2 regions of the Bacillus sp. BC08 genome follow, and region 1 is predicted to be linked to the other one. Evidence: riboswitches for the same ligand, from Rfam matches in the RefSeq annotation. Region 1 holds a riboswitch; the other holds the start of a gene.
What was found. A riboswitch is a leader RNA that binds a small molecule or an ion and turns the genes downstream of it on or off. The one in region 1 is predicted to bind FMN.
Positions count from the first base shown of each region.

Region 1 (7,403 bases):
ACTTCCAGATGCCATGATTCAAACTGCACTAAAATGGATCGGCAATGAACAAGACACGAAAAAACAAGTTTATTCTAAAATACTAATTTTATTCATCATTTTAACGATGGCTTGCTTCTCACAAAATGTGATTCCTGTTCATATCGCTTTCATCCCCATCTTAATTCCAGCACTATTAAAAGTACTAAATGAGCTGAAAGTGGATCGCAGACTTGTTACATGTATTATTACATTCGGATTGATTACTCCTTATATGTGGATTCCAGCGGGGTTCGGAAAAATTTACCATGACGTATTGCAAACAAATGCTGCGCAAAGCGGTCTTACATTTGATGTCGCACTTATTCCAAAAGCAATGACTATTCCAGCAATCGGTATGATTATTGGATTATGTGTAGCGGTATTCATTACGTACCGGAAACCTCGTACGTATGAAACAGAACAAGTTCATACTACCGCAAATGAAATCGTTCCCTACACAAAACGTAGCATTACTTTCGGATTATTATCTATCATAGCTACATTAACTGTTCAATTAGCAACAGAATCAATGATTTTCGGTGCTTTAGCAGGGATTATCGTCTTATCAGTAAGTGGTAGTCTACCTCTTAAAGAAGCAGATGCAATATTAACAAGCGGAATGCGCATGATGTCCTTTATCGGTTTTGTTATGATCGCTGCCGCTGGATTTGGCGCTGTTCTTCGAAAAACAGGACATGTTGAATCTCTTGTGCAAACGAGTGCACATATAATTGGAAATAACAAGCCACTGGCTGCATTTCTTATGCTTGTGATTGGACTTCTCGTTACGATGGGAATTGGTTCATCCTTTTCAACCATCCCTATCTTAACAACAATTTTTGTACCTCTTTGCATGCAGCTTGGATTTAGTCCAATGGCCACAATTGCAATTATCGGTACAGCCGGAGCGCTAGGCGATGCCGGGTCACCAGCATCAGATAGTACACTTGGACCAACATCTGGTTTAAATGCTGATGGTCAACACCATCATATATGGGATACATGTGTACCAACGTTTCTACACTATAATATACCGTTACTTATATTCGGCTTTATTGCCGCAATTACATTATAAAAGGTGCGTTTTATACGCACCTTTTACTTTTTTATTTTTCCTTTTAATTGTTGCAAAGCTATTTTCCCATTTTCTTCGTCACAACTTTCAATTTTTATGAGTGGCGGGCCTATCCATTCACTGTCTACGCTCCCGTTCAGTCCAGTAATTTTTAATTTATCCGGTATACAGATATTTAAATTTTTCGCTGCTCGAATTAACTCAAAAGTAACCTTATCACTTGAAGTTACAATTCCATCAATATACGGATAAGTTTGCAATAATGTAATAAACTGTTTATTCGTATACCCTTGTACACATTCTTCTCGATAAGAGATTCCTTCCTCCCAAACAGCGTCTAAAAATCCCGATATGTGCTCTTCCATTGCTTCACTATCTTCTCCCTCACCGAAATAAGCAAGAAAATGACAACCCTTCTCTTTTAATAAAGAAACCGCTCTTTGTCCACTTTCATAATAATTTGCATGTGATTTTTTTTCCTCGATCACAACAAACGGAAGCGGAATTTCTCCTATACTTTTAAAAACTGATTTTGTCAAAATAACACCTGCAACGTTATTTTCCTTCAACATATGTATGTATCTATCTTTATTCTCTATATTACAAACAATGATTTGATATCCTTCTTTATATGCTATTTCCTCAATACAATGTAGCAAAGTGATGTTTGATGGGTTATATAAATTATCTACAAGTAATGCAATTATCGTTGAATTCTCTTTAAACAATGGCTTTGCTGTACTATTTGGCCTATAACGTAATTCCTCAATTGCTTCCTTTACTTGTTTTACTGTGTCCTCATGAACGTATCCTTTTTCATTAATAACTCGTGAAACGGTTGCGACTGAAACACCTGCCAATTTTGCAACATCACGTATAGTTGCCACATCGTCACCCCTTAATATGGTAATAGATTACAATTTTACGGTAACCTAAATTAAAATATTCGTCAAGGTTAATAACTTATATTTCTGAAAATTGTTACATCATTACACTAAACGATACTCTAACTGAATTTCATGTAAGATAGGGATATTATCATACCCCATACGTGGAATTTCTTTCTTTATTTTTCGTGCCTCTTCCACTGCATTCACATATAAATTCGTCATCACAAAATTACGTTTTTGGTAAAAACGTAACGCATTCATATTATCATTTGTTGTTATGAGCCACACCCGCCCGCACCGTTCTTCTTCCGCAACTTGTAATACAGAATCCACAAGTCTTGTCCCTATTCCTTTGCTTTCTTCAAAGCTATCTAACGATACAATTTCACACATATTTCCGGTCACTTCATACGTTATAATTCCGATTATTCTGTCATCAAAGAGCGCAACAAATCCTGGCAACTCTTCTAACTGATGCCCCTTCCCACGTGAAACCATCAATGAACTCCCCCAGTTCTCACACATGAACATTCGGATTGTTGCTTTCATCGCTGGCGTAATTTTTTGTATATACACCATTTCCTATTTCTCCCCTTTTCTCTCATTGTGATACAATATAAGTGTATCACATGTAACGGTATTTGGAGGATGAGGTAAAGTATGAAACGTTTTTTTGCAGCATTGTTTACTATACTAGGTGCGATAACTGCCCTTGGGATTTTCTTTACAAATAAAGTGATGTACTTAAAGAAAAAAACAGAGGAAGAAGTACTCGAAAGAGAAACGAAAAAACATTTTCGTATAGAGGATTTTGATGCTCTTCATAAAGAAGAAATTCATATCCCTTCACAATTCGGATATGATCTTCACGGATATTACATTCCTGCTGGTCATTCCAATAAGTTTATGATTTTTTGCCACGGCGTAACTGTAAATAAAATGAACTCTGTAAAATATGCAAGGTTATTTTTAGACAGAGGGTATAATGTCGTTATTTATGATCATCGTCGTCATGGTAAAACTGGCGGAAAAACAACAAGCTATGGATACTATGAAAAACATGATTTAAAATCAGTAGTTGACTGGCTAAAAAGTCGTTTTGGAACAAATATAACACTCGGTATTCATGGTGAATCTATGGGAGCTGCAACACTTCTTCAATACGCAGGACTTGTAGAAGATGGTGCTGATTTCTATATTGCAGATTGTCCTTTTTCTGATTTCTACGGGCAATTACAACACCGTTTAAAGGTTGAATTCCATTTACCTAAATGGCCTTTATTACCTTTAGCAAACGCTTTTTTAAAAGTGCGTGACGGTTATACGATTTGCGAAGTTTCACCAATCGATTGTATAAAAAACATTAACAATCCCGTCCTCTTTATTCATAGTAAAGATGATGATTATATTTTAGCTGATATGACGACAGCACTATATGAAGCAAAAGAAAACAATAAACAACTTTATATTGCAGAACACGGCGCACACGCTTGCTCTTATAACGAAAATAAAGAAGAGTATGAAGCAGCCGTTGATCAATTTTTAAACTCATATGTAAAAGAAACAAAAAACAGGCTTGCATAAGCCTGTTTTTTATTGCGCTAAAACGTCTGTAATTTGTTCCATGTTTTCAGAAATCCATTGCATTGCATCATCTAATGTGGGAAATTCTGTCGTTTGAAAGGTTACTTCATCTTGAAGTAACCAAACATCCTTTGATTCTTGTCCTACACCTGCAATGGACCAGTGTAACAAACTATATGGATGATTATCATTCAAAAATGATGCCCACGTGCGCTCATTTGCAATATTTCGTAATGTACGTAATTGTTTATCCATCTTTCGTCACCTTACTCTAGTCAGTTATAAAAAACATTATAACACTCTCTTCTCTCCCAAAGAAAGTGCTCATTTGATATTGTCAAGTACTTCTCTTAATTATATGATGAAATTAAGCGTTTGGGAAGGAGGGATAGCGTTGGCTAAAGTACAAATTAAAGTAAATGATAATGGCTCTTTTCGCGTTACAGGGGACGTGGAATTAGTCGATTCACAAGGGAATGTATTCCCAGCAAAACCGGCATTTTCTTTATGCCGTTGTGGTTTATCAAAAAATATGCCTTATTGCGATGCTTCGCATAAAGGTAAATTCGAATCTGTTGTTAGAGCACCAGAGGCAGAATAATTCCACATGTGACATGCACATTTTTTTGTGCATGTTTTTTCTTTTTTACACCTCCGTCATATCCCTTCTCCTTACAACATTTCTCATACTTTTGTCTCCATGCCAAGCTACATATATTTTCACACAATTCTTCACATTCGAATATTTTTCACTAGCCTTTTTTCTTTTTTGTGCTATAATTTGAGCAAACAACATCCTTCGGGGTCGGGTGAAATTCCCAACCGGCGGTGATGAAGTGCAAACTTCTAAGTCCGTGACCCGTTTTCAACTCGAAAACGGTGGATCTAGTGAAACTCTAGAGCCGACAGTATAGTCTGGATGGGAGAAGGATATGTTTTCTAGTAATTTTATATAGCGAATACACTTTTATTTCAGTATGCATATTTTTAAAGTTTCATTTTGAATCTTTATATATGTTTTATTTTGTATACTTTTGTTTCTATACTGGAATAAAAAGATACGACTAGCGTTTGAAAAATTCGATATTTTGCTAGGTTTTTTCCTTATGCAAAAATATCAATCATCGTTAGGTTTCTTTCCTATACTTTCGTATTCGAACTATATTTCTAGAAATCACGTCTCCCAAACCCCAAGGATATAAAATCCTTGGGGTTTTTTGATTTTTTCAGGAGAGGTGAAGAGAATGACAGATCAAGAATATATGAGGATTGCCCTGCAGTTAGCAGAAGGAACATCGGGACAAACAAGTCCAAATCCTATGGTTGGTGCTGTTGTTGTAAAAGATGGAAACATCGTCGGTATGGGAGCTCATTTGCGTGCTGGTGAAGAACACGCAGAAGTTCATGCTCTTCATATGGCTGGTGAAAAAGCAAAAGGAGCTACCCTGTATGTAACACTTGAACCGTGTAGCCATTTCGGAAAAACACCACCTTGCTGTGAATTGCTCATCAAAAACGGAGTCAAACGAGTTGTAATTGCTACTCTTGATTGTAATCCTCTCGTTTCTGGTAATGGAAAAAGGAGATTAGAAGAAGCTGGCATCGACGTAACTACCGGTGTTCTTGAAGCAGAAGCTACCTTATTAAATCGTTTCTTTTTTCACTACATGAAAACGAAACATCCATTTGTAACAATAAAAACAGCGATGAGCTTAGATGGAAAAACAGCAACTGTCACTGGTGAAAGTAAGTGGATTACAGGTGAAGAAGCACGAGCTGATGTTCACCAATATCGCCATACACATGATGCGATTCTCGTTGGAGTAAATACAGTTATAGCTGATAATCCGCATTTAACGACAAGAATTCCTAACGGGGGTAAACATCCTATACGCGTTATTTTAGATACCCATTTACGAACACCACCATCTTCTCATGTCATCACAGATGGTTTAGCACCGACATGGATTTTTGTCGGTAAGGATGTAAATAAAGAGAAAATAGCTTCTTATGAATCTGAAAATGTAGCTATATTCAAAATGAAAACGAAGCAAATTGAAATTGAGGACCTCCTTTTCTTTCTTGGAGAGAAGCAAATTCTTTCTTTATTCGTTGAAGGAGGCCAATCGATTCATGCAAGCTTCTTACAAACAAAGAATTTCAATGAAATTATAACTTATATAAGCCCGATATTAATTGGCGGGAATGATGCCCCTACTTTATTTGGCGGAAATGGTTTTTCAACATTACAAGATGCACTTTCCTTGAAAATTCAAGAGATGAAACAAATTGGCGATGATATAAAAATCGTTGCGAATGCCCGAATCGAGGTGACGGAATGTTTACAGGAATTGTAGAAGAATTAGGAACGATTACAAACATGCAACAAAGCGGAGAAGCGATGAAGTTAACGATCCATGCAAATAAAATTTTATCAGATGCTCACTTAGGTGATAGTATCGCGGTTAACGGTATTTGCTTAACTGTAACGAGTTTCACAACAACTTCATTTACAGTGGACGCAATGCCTGAAACGATGCAATCAACATCACTTCGCATGCTTAAACCACACTCTAAAGTAAATTTAGAACGAGCGATGGCTGCAAACGGACGATTCGGTGGACATTTCGTTTCAGGACATATTGATGGCATCGGAACGATATTAAACAAAAAACAACACTATAATGCCGTCTATTACAAAATAGCTATTGCTGATGAATTGCTGCGCTATTGTTTGCATAAAGGATCCGTTGCTGTTGATGGAACGAGCTTAACAATATTTGATATAGACGAATCTTCCATCACAATCTCACTCATCCCGCACACAGTAAGTGAATCTGTTATCGGAGAAAAGAATGCCGGTGACATCGTAAACATTGAGTGTGACATGATCGGTAAATATATCGAACGCTTTATTTCTAAGCCTGTAAAACGAACAGGTTCAATGAGCGAAAGCTTTTTACAAGAAAACGGATTTCTATAAGGGGGAAGCATGATGTTTCATCGTATTGAAGAAGCTCTAGAAGATTTAAAACAAGGAAAAGTCGTTATCGTATGTGATGATGAAAACCGTGAAAATGAAGGCGATTTTATCGCTTTAGCAGAGTATATTACGCCGGAAACGATTAACTTTATGATTACACATGGACGTGGCCTCGTTTGTGTACCGATTACGGAAGAATACGCAGAACGTCTACAGTTAGAACCAATGGTAGCTCATAATACAGATTCGCATCATACTGCATTTACGGTGAGCATTGATCACATTTCTACAACAACAGGAATTAGCGCTCACGAACGTGCAACTACGATACAAGAATTGTTAAATCCTGCATCAAAAGGTGCTGATTTCAATCGCCCTGGACATATCTTTCCATTAATCGCGAAAGAAGGCGGTGTCCTACGCCGCGCTGGTCATACAGAAGCTGCTGTTGATTTAGCACAGCTTTGCGGAGCAGAACCAGCTGGAGTTATTTGCGAGATTATCAATGAGGACGGTACGATGGCACGCGTACCTGATTTACTACAGTGTGCAAAACAATTTGATATAAAAATGATTACAATAGAAGATTTAATTGCTTATCGCCGCCACCATGAAACACTAGTGACGAGAGAAGTAGAAATTACATTACCTACAGATTTTGGTATTTTCCATGCAATTGGCTATTCTAATTCATTAGATACGAAAGAACATATCGCACTCGTAAAAGGTGATATTTCAACAGAAGAGCCTGTACTTGTACGCGTCCATTCAGAGTGCTTAACAGGTGATGTATTTGGCTCATGCCGTTGTGATTGCGGACCACAACTCCATGCTGCACTTGCTCAAATTG
Region 1 is NZ_JBTGPA010000035.1:699,391-706,793, reverse strand. Features, by position in the region: gene ACXVYO_RS21840 (Na+/H+ antiporter family protein) at 1-1,096, shown strand, start outside; gene ACXVYO_RS21835 (LacI family DNA-binding transcriptional regulator) at 1,120-1,983, opposite strand; gene ACXVYO_RS21830 (GNAT family N-acetyltransferase) at 2,086-2,565, opposite strand; gene ACXVYO_RS21825 (alpha/beta hydrolase) at 2,647-3,570, shown strand; gene ACXVYO_RS21820 (YqkC family protein) at 3,580-3,825, opposite strand; gene ACXVYO_RS21815 (CDGSH iron-sulfur domain-containing protein) at 3,965-4,171, shown strand; FMN riboswitch at 4,362-4,505, shown strand; gene ribD (bifunctional diaminohydroxyphosphoribosylaminopyrimidine deaminase/5-amino-6-(5-phosphoribosylamino)uracil reductase RibD) at 4,815-5,927, shown strand; gene ribE (riboflavin synthase subunit alpha) at 5,909-6,553, shown strand; gene ribBA (bifunctional 3,4-dihydroxy-2-butanone 4-phosphate synthase/GTP cyclohydrolase II) at 6,566-7,403, shown strand, end outside.

Region 2 (7,403 bases), on a different contig from region 1:
TCTTCAAATATTAAAGTATGTTCTAACACAGTATCACGCATCGCTTCTGTATACATTACAAGAAGAAATATAATACCAATACATATGAGAGTACTTAATAAGATAATCCATATCATATATTGTTGACTCCCCTCCTCATAAAGATAATCCTCAGTTTTTATAGTAGGTATGTTACTAGCTATCCTGCTTTGCGGAATTTTCTTTTATCGGAATTTTTAATTCTTGACCAATATTCACTTCATCTTCTTGTAAATCATTATACTTTTTAATCACTTCGATCCCAGTTTCATCTGAAAAATATTGCTTCGCTATACTTTCTAAAGTTTCTCCCTCTTTCACCGTATGCGTTACTACTTTCTCAGATGGTGCCTCAGACTCAGATTTAGCTGAATCAAAGAAAATGACCTCAAACGCACTTTTCCCAGCGTTATTACCATCACTTTTCACCTGAATATATTTATCTGTATACCATAAAATACTAATTGGTAGTAATATGAATAGAAATGTTAAAACTCGGACGAAAATATGATTCATTTTAAACTTTTCTTTTTTCTCTTTATTTCTATGAATTTCACTACGCGGCGGTAAACTTTCTTTTTCTTCCACTCGCTCAACTTCTAATTCCTCTTCAAAATCAGGAATTCGTTTTCTCATGTTGTTCACCACCACCTTCCATTTATTTTCTTAATTGGAGTCCCATTATAAAATCAACAAGAAAGTGTGCAAAGATTGTTATAAACAAATTTCCTGTCCATTCAAATACATAACCAAAGACAAAACTAATGAAACAGACGAAACAAAACAAAAATGGCTTTTTTATATACCGAATATGTAATACTGCAAATACTAAACTCGCTATTACAATTCCAAAGTGCGTCTGCACTACACCTCTAAATAGAAATTCTTCTGCAAAACCGATAATGAACGTAATAACGAGTAGATGCATAACTGACATTCCTTGAAACATTCTATCGTTAATACCACCATCATCAAACCAAGACTCTGGAAATACCCGCATTGCAACATAATCTAATAACACAATACCAATTGCTAATAAGCCACCTATTATAAGTATAGACACCGGTTCCCATTTCCACAGACTATACACCGATTGTATATCTCGGAATAATATATATGCTAGTAAACAACCGGTACCGATAATAATGAACTGTGTGATATACAGATTCAGCCTTATTTCTTTTGGACTCATATCTTCAATATTATGCCTTTGAATGTTCATCATTCCCCCATCTTTTCTAGACCGAAAAGCTTTTGTAACTCTGTTTCCCAATTATAGTCGAAATCCGATTGTTGCGCTTGTCTTTTTTTATAATCTGTTTTTGTAATACCACAATAGTCACAGCAATTTTTTAACTCGTTCTCTTTTCTATAACCGAACTGTTGCAGCAAATATTCACGTCTACATCCTTTCACTTGTATCCATGATTTCATGTTTTCTAGCTCACTATATTTATTACGCAGCCTTATTTCTACTTCAGCTATTAATCTGTTCATAATTTCATCTGACAAGCTCTCTAATTTTAATTTTCGCTGTTGTATGATTCCAAGCTGTTCGAGATGATAGCGGATGAAACGCCAATATTGTTCATTAAATCTTGCTGCATTATAACAAATTTCTTCTACCTCTTCTATTGGTAATTCTTTCGTTTGAAACATTCTTTCTTGTAGTAAAGAAAATAAAAATTGTATTTGCGACTGACTTGGCAATTCATCTTCAATTATTGAAATTGGGAGATCGTGATCTAATGGACTACATAGTAAGATAGCTATACTCGGTTCACCATCTCTTCCAGCTCTTCCGATTTCTTGTAAATAGGAAGCTATATTAGTCGGATAATGGAAATGAATAATATAGCTCGTATTCGATTTATTTACTCCCATACCAAAAGCACTTGTACATATTACAAGCTGCAACTGGTCATTCATAAACTGTTGTTGAATTAACATACGCTCTTCATGTTCCATACCACCATGATAAAAAGCGACACCAGTCACGCCTTTTCCTCTTAAATATTCCGTTAAACGTTCTGTCCACGCTCTGCTTGAACAATATACAATTCCTGGTCCTTGTAAATACATCACCTGGTCCAAAAGTGCTTCTTTCTTCTCCTCTATCGTCTCCACAAATTGTACTTTCATTGCAATATTTGGACGATCAATAGAGTAGACATGCTGCGTCACTTTCTTCAAATCTAAACTCTCCGCTATATCTCGTAGCACATCTTTCGTCGCTGTTGCCGTTAATGCTAGCACCGTAGGAGACCCGATATTCTCAATGACTACATTTAGTTTTTTATAGTCCGGTCTAAAATCATAACCCCATTGTGAAATACAATGAGCCTCATCCACAACAAATAATGAAATATGAACTTTCTTCAATTCTCTTATTAACACTTCCGACTGCAACATCTCTGGTGAAACAAAAATAAATTTATATGAAGCTAATTTTTTCATCGCTTCTCTTTTTTCATGTAATGTCCGAAAACTATTAAATGCTATTACTCGGTTTTTCACAACATATTTCAATTGCGTAACCTGATCTTCCATCAAAGATAATAATGGTGATACAACAAGTACTGTTCCTTCTTGCATTAGCCCTGGAAGTTGATAGCACATAGACTTCCCTCTTCCAGTCGGGAGCATTGCTATAACATCTTTTCCGTCTAATAAATCTGTAATTACCCCTTTTTGCCCTGGTCGAAATTCAGAATATCCAAACCATCTATATAAATATTCCTCAAGCTTCATTTATACCCTCCATCCGCGCCAATACAAGACGGACCTCAAAATAAGAAATTCCCTCTCCAACCGCTTGTTTCAACTCACGCAACTTACGTGTTTGTAATGCTTCAATTACTTTTGTTACTTTATCTATTTTATCTTTTTCCATAAACATCTCGATTGAAAACTCTTTTTCCCGCAACGCAATTTCAACAAAATGATCTTCTATAGTTGCAACCTTTAAATTTCTAATTGTCGCTATTTCTTCTAAAGAACGTCCTTGTCTCCAAAAATTATATGTTTTTTTCGTTGATAAACTAAATAATTCAGCTCTCTCATTTGGGTAAGATATAATTTCTGCTAACAGCGGAAATTCATTTTCTTTATCGCGAACTTCTTGTATAAAGAAGTGAATTGTACCCCAAAATAAAAAGTACACCCGAAATATATCTTGTTTCGTAATTTCTGCTAATTGCTGCAATGTACACCCAATACGTTCATATCCTGTTAATCGATATGTTACAATTGTCGCTTCTACCACATCACCTTTTCCTAAAAGATTATGTATTTCTTTCCATAATCTTTTCGCCAATTCACTTCTCCTATACGGTATACCTGTTAAAAAACGTTTCACCCACACCGTTATTTCTGTATCTTGTTGGATGGGAATAAACTTCGTATTATTCTGTTGTAAATTAGATATAGTTTGAATAATTAATGATACTCTTTTCCAAAATGTTTCACCTAGTTCTCCATAGTGCAAACCATGTAAATGCGTGGGAAAAGCATACACTTCCTCCCATGTTTGCAACTGCATTTTACCTTTAGATGTTAACAAATATGTATTTTCATGTATTTCTTGAATCAAATCTGCTTGCAATAACTTTGCAACTTCACGATCATAGTCTGTTCTATTTAACGATTTATATATTCCAAACAAAAAAGAAATTCGGAACATATTTCCATCTTGTAACGTTTGCGAAGATCGTTTTCCTTTTAATAAATAATAAATAGAAGAAACGGTCCTTTCACCATTCAATTGTTTTAAACAATACAATAAAGTATATTGTAGTTGCATTACCGCTTCCACCTTTCAATCTAACTTAATTACTTTTTAGTATGATTGCACTATTAAACTTATCATATCGGCACTATGTACTTGTATATAGTATATTGTACCAAACGAAATAACATTTACGTATTTCGAAAATCTTGTGACATAATGCAAAAATTAGTTGACACTCTAATTGATAAGGATTATCATTATAATTTTATGTTGAAAAGTTTTAAAAACCGTTTTACAATAAGGTTATAATTTTTATGGCGAGCTTTTCACATACATATTATCAGGAGGGAAAAAAGATGGCAAAATATACAATCGTTGATAAAGATACTTGTATCGCATGTGGTGCTTGTGGCGCTGCTGCACCAGACATTTATGATTATGATGATGAAGGTATTGCATTTGTAACGTTAGACGATAACCAAGGTATCGTTGAAATTCCAGATGTATTAATTGAAGATATGATGGATGCATTCGAAGGTTGTCCAACTGACTCAATTAAAGTTGCTGACGAATCATTCGACGGCGACTCTTTAAAATTCGAATAGTCTTTTATTAACTTCAAAAAATATCCCTCATATTAATGAGGGATATTTTTTGTTCTCTATTTTCATTCTACTTAATAAAAAACCATTAGTAGTTCCATACTACTAATGGTTTTATTTTATATTTTATGCATTTTTCATTTTTGCAAACACCCATACTTTCAGGCGTGAGAATAACGCTACAAATACAATTGTCACAACAATTCCTTTAATCAAATTAAATGGTAAGATTGCCGTTACAACCGTTGTTCTTATAGCCTCGCTAGACATAGCTGGTGAATTTAAAAACCAAGTGTAAGCTGGGAATATAATGATGTAATTTAATACACTCATGATGAGAGCCATTGTAATTGTCCCTAGCATTAATCCTGTCGTTAAACTCTTAACAGTACGATACTTTCTAAATAAGAAAGCTGCCGGTCCAATAAATAAACATCCTGCAATAAAGTTAGCAATTTCTCCAACTGGTACTCCCGTTAAACTCCCTTGAATCCCGTAATGTAAAATATTCTTTATCGCCTCTACAATTATCCCTGCAACTGGCCCAAAAATAATCGCAGCAATTAGAGCTGGTACATCACTAAAATCAATTTTTAAAAATGGCGGAAGCCCTGGAAACGGGAAATCCAACATCATCAGTAAATATGCAATACTACTTAGCATCGCTACACTCACCATCTGCACTACACTGTTTTTTTGTTTCATCTTTCTCTCTCCTTTTCCATCGATCATCTCATGGAAAGTGGAAAGGTTCTGCTATGCCTACTTTTTCATAGAACGAAAAAACCCTTTGTGTTTTACACAAAGGGAGAATTTAAGGCACATCAAACAGACGTTCAAATCCATATCTTTTTTGAACGCTTGAACCTCCATCTTCTCCCATCCAGACTATACTGTCGGCTTTGGAATCACACCAAATCCTGCCTTAACGGCTCGCGGGCTTAGAACAAAATCACATATAGTTCATCACCGCCGGTCGGGATTTTCACCCTGCCCCGAAGATAGACCGATATTCTATTTTCCACTTCATTATACAACAACATGATCGTGTTGTGAACAAAAAAAGTGTAACTTATTAAAAATAAGTTATTAATTTTATATAACCGAAACCAATCACTATATTTTACAATACACCCCATATTTTTTAGTATTAGGCATTTCTCCTTTGAATCCACTAGTCATATATAGTTAAAAGTGATAAGATGTTGAATTGTTAAGATAAGAACATTTTCTGGATTATGGAGGAAATGTCATGAAGAAAGAAAAGAGACACTCTATTCGAGAAGCAATGAAAAAAAACTTAAGAAAAGAATACTTTTACTTAAAAAAAGAATTACTTTTCCACTGTCCAATTGATTTAGGCACATTCTCAAGCGAGACATACTATGCTGCTTTCGATGAAGATGGCATCAGTATTTATCAGTATGATAAAAAAACAGAGAGTAAATTAAAATTATGTGAGCGTCATCCGTGGAAGAGTTGGAATAAAGTGAAGATTGATCACTACTTGACAACTTCACAATTTATTTTTCAAGGGGAGCGAAACTGGATATTATCCCTTTTCCAAAAAGGAAAAGAAGCTCAAAAAATAATTGAAGAGCATACATCTTTACAAACTGAAGTTGTTTCCCGCTCTTTCTTAAAAAAACTTCCAGGGTTCCGTTCTAATGCACCGTTGAATAAATACATTGGCAGTATTTGCTACACTGCACTTATTGCATTTTTATTAAAATGGATGATTCCATTTCAAGCACCACAAATTGCCCTGTACTCCATTTCAATCGGTTGTATGCTTCTTGGTCTACTTTGTTTGACAATCGGTTTAATTGAACCGACAATTGTACTATTTCGGACAAACGAAAAAACAAGAACAAAAGTATTTTACTTATATAGCTACTTAGCTATTTCTGGATTTATATGTGTCTTTATTTTTTGGTAAAAGAAGAGCTAGTTTAACTAGCTCTTCTTTACTTTACGTATAATTGTTGATTTGGATAAATCCGATCTTGCTGCAGTCCATTTTTTTCTTTAACTTCCTTAACTGACATACTAAATTTCCGTGCAATACTAACTAAAGTGTCCCCTTTTTGAACGACATATAAGGATGAGGAAACGACTTCATTTCTCTGTTCATGTAAAACAAGCAATGGATTCATCGCATTCTTTTTCGCCAGCGTCCATCTTCCTTGATGAACTTCTAAATGTAAGTGTGCACCTCTTGATTCTCCTGTATTTCCTACTTCTCCAATTATTTCTCCTTTTGAAATATTATCCCCTTGAACTACATATCTCTTATTTAAATGTGCATACACGGCCTCATATTCTCCATGTTTAATAAATACAACGTTTCCATAACTACTTGAATAATAAGACTTTGTTACCTTACCTTCTTGAATAGCTGCCACAGGCGTGCCAATCGGTGCCGCTATATCTATACCGTAGTGTTTTCCATGCCTTGTCCCAAAATAATCACTTATCTGCCCTTCAACAGGCCATGTCCATCGATTTTCCTCTGCGTACACATGTAATTGAGATAATAACAATACCGTCAATAACATGACACCACATTTTAACACTTTCATATACATCCTCCGCTTTCTAATTAACACCATACCTTCTCTATTTTGGTATATTACAGAAAAAAGTATACAAAAAAAGAAAGTGAATCACTCCACTTCCTTCTCTTTTTTATCACGAAAAACGATTGCACTGCGATTATACTCCACATCTTTTACTTGTAATCGAGCGTTTATTACTCTAGCTACCGCAAACAAATAATCAGATAATCTATTTACATACTTTAGAACAACTTCATTTATTTCCCCTTCTTTTTGCAAGGACACTACACATCGTTCTGCTCGCCTTACAACTGTACGCGCAATATGAATAGCAGCTGCCGCTTCGCTTCCACCTGGTAAAATAAAACGCTCTAATGGCGGTGCTTCTTCTATATACAAATCAATCCTTCTTTCTAAGCTTTCAACCATTTCAATCGTTACTTTATAAGGAATTTTCCCCTCTACTATCGCCAAGTCTCCCCCGCAATCAAATAG
Region 2 is NZ_JBTGPA010000037.1:22,956-30,358, reverse strand. Features, by position in the region: gene ACXVYO_RS23790 (metallophosphoesterase) at 1-116, opposite strand, end outside; gene ACXVYO_RS23785 (LysM peptidoglycan-binding domain-containing protein) at 175-654, opposite strand; gene ACXVYO_RS23780 (CPBP family intramembrane glutamic endopeptidase) at 677-1,240, opposite strand; gene ACXVYO_RS23775 (RecQ family ATP-dependent DNA helicase) at 1,240-2,769, opposite strand; gene ACXVYO_RS23770 (helix-turn-helix domain-containing protein) at 2,759-3,820, opposite strand; gene ACXVYO_RS23765 (ferredoxin) at 4,105-4,353, shown strand; gene ACXVYO_RS23760 (ECF transporter S component) at 4,477-5,055, opposite strand; FMN riboswitch at 5,218-5,357, opposite strand; gene ACXVYO_RS23755 (hypothetical protein) at 5,603-6,289, shown strand; gene ACXVYO_RS23750 (peptidoglycan DD-metalloendopeptidase family protein) at 6,318-6,932, opposite strand; gene ACXVYO_RS23745 (cob(I)yrinic acid a,c-diamide adenosyltransferase) at 7,017-7,403, opposite strand, start outside.
Region 2: it holds a riboswitch for FMN, as region 1 does, so the genes downstream of both, ACXVYO_RS23760 (ECF transporter S component) here and ribD (bifunctional diaminohydroxyphosphoribosylaminopyrimidine deaminase/5-amino-6-(5-phosphoribosylamino)uracil reductase RibD) in region 1, are expected to answer to the same signal.